2 linked regions of the Chryseolinea soli genome follow. The protein of the gene in region 1 interacts with the protein of each later gene in a pairwise test. Links are inferred from orthologs where the notes say so. Each region holds a gene or a part of one and is shown on either strand. Other genes may lie near its edges.

Region 1 (2,969 bases):
TTTAGTTTACACTGTTAATTACTATGGCAAAATTTTTTAAGCAGGCGACGTGTTGTGCATACGGTTCAGGATCTCGTTGACCATGTCACAGGCTCTCATGGCCAAATTGGGCTGGTTCAACTCGCTGACGACGGAACAGCGGTTCCGGATCTCGAGCGAACAAATGCCATGCACCATCGACCACGTTGTGAAGGCCAGCACCTCGGCGTTCATGTCTTTGAAATAACCTTTGGCGATACACTCTTCTATAGTATTCACCAAAAAGCCAAAGGCGCGGTCTCCCTCCTCCCAATCCAACTCATCCTTTTTTTCTTTCTCAAGGGCATTCATGGGCGACCGGATAATGAACATTAGATCATAGAATTCCCCATTTTCCAGGGCAAACGTCACATAAGCCTTGCTGATGGCCTTCAGGCGCTCAAACGGATCCTCCACATGCCCCAGGGCGCGGAAATATTGGTTGAGCAACACAAAACCCTCACGGTGCAGGGCGTAGAAAATGTCATCCTTATCCTTAAAATAGAGATAGATCGTGGTGGGCGAATACTCGATGCGCTCGGCAATGTTGCGGATGGACGTTTCCTCATAGCCACGCTCCATGAACAACGCCTTGGCGGTTTGCAGGATCTTGGCTTTCAATTCCTCTTTTTGGCGCTCTTTACGGGTTGATATGGTCATTGCATTGCTGATATTTTACTTAACGGTGTTAAGTTACAGAATGTTTTAGATTTCCTGAAATTTTTTTTGATGCAAAAACTTGAGGGAGGTACGCCGAAAGTGGCTAAATGGCTAACTGACGCGCATTTTGAGCTTTTTGCCCAGGTCGTCTACAGTAGCCTTGAAATTGGGATCGGTTTTCATCATGTCCTCAACAGATTCCAGGGCGTGGATCACCGTGCTGTGGTCGCGACCGCCAAAGTTCTCGCCGATGAGGGCCAGGGTGAGCTGGGTATAGCGCTTGCAGAAATACATGGCCACCTGGCGGGGGATCACGATCTCGCGCTTCTTCACTTTGCCTTTCATGGCGTCCAGGTCCACCTTAAATGACTCGGCTACAGTCTTTTGTATAAAATCTACGCTAACGTCGGATTGGATTTCCTTAATGATGTTCTTCAACACTTCCTTTGCCAATTCCAGGTCGATCTCCTTCTTGAGCAGGGTGGCGTGGAAAATGAGCGAGTTCAGCACCCCTTCCATGTCGCGCAAGTTGGTGTCTACGCTGTAGGCCAGGTATTCCGACACTTCCGTGGGAATTTGAATGCCGTCGGCCTGCATCTTGCGGTTGATGATGGCCAGCTTGGTTTCAAAATCGGGTTCCTGGAGGTCAGCCGTCAATCCCCATTTGAAACGGGAGAGCAGGCGTTCCTGGAAGCCTTTCATGTCGCGGGGCGGGCAATCGCTGGTCATGATGATCTGCTTGCCCGACTGGTGCAACTGGTTGAAAATATGGAAGAACATCTCCTGTGTCTTCTCACGGCCGGCAAGGAATTGCACGTCATCGAGAATGAGAAGGTCTACTTGCTGATAGAAGTTCTGGAAATCCTGCAGCTTGTGATTTTGCAGCGCGTTGAGAAACTGGTTGGTGAAATCGCTTTGATCGACATACAACACCACCTTGTTGGGCATGTTGTTTTTGATCTCGTTTCCGATGGCTTGCACCAAGTGTGTCTTTCCCACACCGACACCGCCATACAACATCAACGGGTTGAATGATGTGATACCGGGTTTCTTTGCTACTGCGACCCCAGCCGAACGCGCCAGGCGGTTACAATCACCTTCTACAAAATTATCGAAGCTATAGGCCGCGTTGAGTCGCGAGTTGACGGTGTGCGGATTTAAGGCTTTAATGGAGAAAGGTGAATAGTCGTCGGAACCAAAACCGTTCACAGCACTGCGGCGGTTGCCTGCACCATTGGCGGGATAGTTAACCGATACGGCAGGCGCTTGCTGATTGCCACTGTCGACCACCACGGAATACTCCAGCCGGCCGGTAGGTCCCAGCACGGTGTGTATGGCACGCTTCAGCACGGGCACATAGTTATCTTCCAGCCATTCGTAGAAAAATTGAGAAGGAACTTGTATCGTCAGCACGTCGCCGTCTACCCGCAAAGGAGCAATCGGCCTGAACCAGGTATTAAAGTTCTCCTCTCCTACATTTTCCCGAATCACTTCAAGACAATCGTTCCATACTGTACTGCAGCTAACTTCCATGGTTGATCTCCAAATTCAGTGTGATTTCAGACTCTGTTTGAGAAAGGGAGACAAAGATGTAAAAAAAGAGATAAACAAAACAAGCCGACCTATCCTTGATTTTTCAGAAAAATATGTGATTAGAAAAATTTGAAAATTAAACACCACCAGTTCGGAAAACTTGACTAAAATTGGATTATAATAAAGAACCCGCATGTCTGAATCCGCTATCCACAGCCTGCTACGGCAATCTTTCCCCATTTCGAATAAAGCCGATTGGTTGCGGACCGCTGCTGCGGAGATCGAGGGAAAAGATCCCGCCGAAATATTGGCCTGGAAGCTTGACGGCCTAACTTTTTCTCCGTATTACGACCGCGCCGATGTCGCGCCACTACAGTATCTCAAAAATTTTGAACTATCCCCTTCACCGCACGCGCATGCTGGTGCACGCTTTTGGGAAAACCTGCCACAGCTTGTCGTAACGGATGAAAAAAAAGACAATGCTACACTCCTGCATCAACTAAACAATGGCGCCGACGGCATCCTACTGGATCTTCGAAATCGCCAAACGGTTGATATAGCCGCCCTGTTGAATCAAGTGGAGTGGCCCTATTGCAACGTCTCTTTTTTCGTGACGGATGCATTCCTGGAAAACTTGTTGGCGACCCATGTTCAGAAAAAAAATTATGAGCCACATTCCCTTTCCGGGACGATATGGTGGAATAATCTCCCTGAAAAAAATATTCCCAAACTTTCATCGCTCGCACACCTCACCCATT
Region 2 (2,932 bases), 6.0 Mb from region 1 along the record:
CGGGTCGCGTACCATCATGGCATCCGCTCACGGAGCACTTCGTCTCGATGATCGGTTTGATGTCGTTGGCCCAACTGGTGCCACTGAACCCGCGTGAAATGGTGATCCCCAAATTTACGGTACATCCTGCATTGTCTTTCACCACGATGGTTTGATAGCCTACCGGCAGGCCGGTGAATGTATTGTTTTCCGAAAAATCGGATGTTCCGATGGCAAACAGGTAGGGCGGGTTTCCGCTGGACACTTGTAGGGTAACGGCACCGTTGCTTCCCAGGCACGAATTGTCATCCGTGATGTCGGCGGTGAACGAAAAATCTTGTGCTTTTATGTAAACATTGTCGATGGTGGTGTTGCAGGCGTTGGCATCCGTCAGAACGATGGTGTAGAGGCCGGCGGGCAGGTTATTGAACTGGCCGTTGTCCTGGGTTGGGCCGTTTTTGATGGAAAATTGGTAGGGTTCCTTTCCCCCACTGCCAAATACTTTCAGGCTGCCGTCGGGCACGCCGCATTGGCTGGCGTTCACCACCGTGCCCAGGCTTAGGATGAGACCGGACTTTTCACAATCCACCGGGTCTTCATCATTCGAGCAGGCCATCACACCAAAGGCCACGGCCAAGCCAAACCAAAACTTTTGCATGTTCCTATTGATCAACAGACAAAGGTAAGGAGAAGCACCGTATGAAACCCGGGGTTGCTTTGGCGGAATCGTAGGTTGAACGAAAAATTCGGCAGCTTAGAACGGCGTCTCGTCGTCGTCGCGCATGGGCGGCAACGCCGGGGGTTCGCTGTCGGGGTTAAACGTATTGAGGCGGCTTTCGCGGGTGATCATGCCCGAGAAGGGGTTGTCGTAGGACGACATCGGCGCATCGAGGTCGCCAAACTTGGTGTACTTGCCGATGAACTTCAGCTTCACACTGCCCACCGATCCGTTCCGGTGTTTGGCAATGATCACTTCGCCCATGCCCTGTGTGGGCAGGCCTTCTTCGTCGACGGTGATCTTATAGTATTCGGGCCGGTACAAGAACATAACGATGTCGGCATCCTGTTCGATGGAACCCGATTCGCGCAAGTCGGAAAGTTGAGGGCGTTTGTCGCCACCGCGGGTTTCCACACCCCGGCTCAACTGGGACAGGGCCAGCACAGGTACACTCAATTCTTTTGCGATACCTTTCAGCGCCCGCGAGATGGAGGCGATCTCCTGTTCGCGGTTACCGCCCTGGTCGCCCCGCATGAGCTGCAGGTAGTCGATCACGATGATCTGGATGTTGTTCTCTGCTTTCAAGCGACGGCACTTGGCGCGAAGTTCCAACACGGAAAGCGCGGGGGTGTCGTCGATAAAGATCGGGGCGGTGGCCAGTTTGTTTGTTTTGTGTACCAACTGGGTCCACTCGTGATCGGCCAGGGTACCGCGTTTTATTTTCTCGCCTTCCAGTTCGGCTTCGGCTGAGATCATCCGGTTAACCAACTGGATAGACGCCATTTCCAACGAGAAGATGGCTACGGGAACTTTGAATTCCACGGCCGCATTGCGCAACGCCGACACCACGAAGGCGGTCTTACCCATACCGGGGCGGGCGGCAATGATGACGAGGTCTGACTTCTGCCAGCCGGACGTCATGCGGTCCAGTGCGGTGAAGCCGCTGGGCACACCGGTCAAGCCGTCTTTGTGTTCTTTTAAGGATTGAAGTTCCTGGATCGCCCGCGTCATGAGGTTGCGCATGTTGTCGTAGTTCTTGCGCAGGTTGGAGTCGGAGATCTGGAAAATGGATTGTTCGGTTTTGTCGAGCAGCTCGAACACATCGGTCGTATCTTCGTAGGCATCGTGCTGGATCTGCGACGACACCTGGATGAGTTCGCGCTTGATGGCCATCTCCATGATGACACGTGCGTGATACTCGATGTTGGCTGCCGAGCTCACTTTGGACGTAAGCTCCGCAATATAGTAAGCACCCCCAACCAGCTCGATCTTGCCGGACTTGCGCAGTTGGTTCACCACGGTACGCATATCGACGGGATCGGAAGACTTGAAGAGTTCGACGATGGCGGAATAGATTTCCTTGTGGGTCTCGCTGTAGAAGTGTTCGGGCTTCAAAAATTCCACCACAGCGTTCAACGCATTCTTCTCCAGCATGAGCGCACCCAACACCGTCTCTTCAAGATCAAGTGCCTGAGGGGGCAACTTGCCTAACCCTTCCGAGATCTCTCTGGGAATGAGTTTGTTCGACTTGTTACCGACCCTCAGTGACGTTGATCTTCCTTGCTCCATACAGTGGTTGTTGTACGTGTTTTCTTTGTAAAGGCGACAAACGTACAATCATTACGAATCAGTCTGCCCACAACTTATACACAATTCACTAACAAAGTAAATGTTAATAAATTCCAAACGACACTTTACCGGAAAGATTGTTGTGTGAAGCCTGTGTGAAGCAGCGAACAGACAGTGAGGACTTTCAAACGCCAAACATTTTTAGTTACTTTAACCGGAATTTTTTTTCGATGCAGCAAAAGAAGCAAAAGATTCATTTCATCGCCATTGGCGGAAGCGTTATGCACAATCTTGCCATTGCGCTGAAACAAGGCGGGCATGAAGTGAGCGGTTCGGATGATGAGATCGTTGATCCTTCACGGAGTACATTAGCACAACACGGCTTACTGCCTGATACAGAGGGCTGGAACCCCAGTAAAATTAAACCTTCCCTGGATGCCGTCATCCTGGGCATGCACGCCAAAGTGGACAACCCCGAGCTCTTAAAAGCACAAGAATTGGGGCTGCGCATCTTCTCGTTTCCGGAGTATATCTATGAGCACTCCAAGAACAAGCAGCGCATCGTCATCGCGGGCAGTCACGGAAAGACCACCATCACGGCCATTGTGATCCACGTGCTCCACTATTTTAAACATAAATTTGATTACGTGCTGGGCGCCAAGGTGA

Evidence for each region. Proteins that work in one complex are often made in the same cells at the same time.
Region 2: the proteins of dnaA (region 1) and dnaB interact in binary tests that used the Escherichia coli proteins (3 or more experiments, as listed by UniProt). The link is inferred for Chryseolinea soli from one-to-one orthologs.

Annotation. Positions count from the first base shown.
Region 1 is NZ_CP032382.1:278,353-281,321, forward strand. It holds dnaA (chromosomal replication initiator protein DnaA), read right to left. Parts: upstream 2,212-2,969; coding sequence 790-2,211; downstream 1-789. Other genes in the region: D4L85_RS00975 (TetR/AcrR family transcriptional regulator), read right to left, coding at 37-678; D4L85_RS00985 (methylmalonyl-CoA mutase family protein), read left to right, coding at 2,405-2,969. UniProt on the Escherichia coli protein: Plays an essential in the initiation and regulation of chromosomal replication. Binds in an ATP-dependent fashion to the origin of replication (oriC) to initiate formation of the DNA replication initiation complex once per cell cycle.
Region 2 is NZ_CP032382.1:6,311,359-6,314,290, forward strand. It holds dnaB (replicative DNA helicase), read right to left. Parts: upstream 2,267-2,932; coding sequence 734-2,266; downstream 1-733. Other genes in the region: D4L85_RS26315 (hypothetical protein), read right to left, coding at 1-637; D4L85_RS26325 (UDP-N-acetylmuramate--L-alanine ligase), read left to right, coding at 2,497-2,932. UniProt on the Escherichia coli protein: The main replicative DNA helicase, it participates in initiation and elongation during chromosome replication. Travels ahead of the DNA replisome, separating dsDNA into templates for DNA synthesis.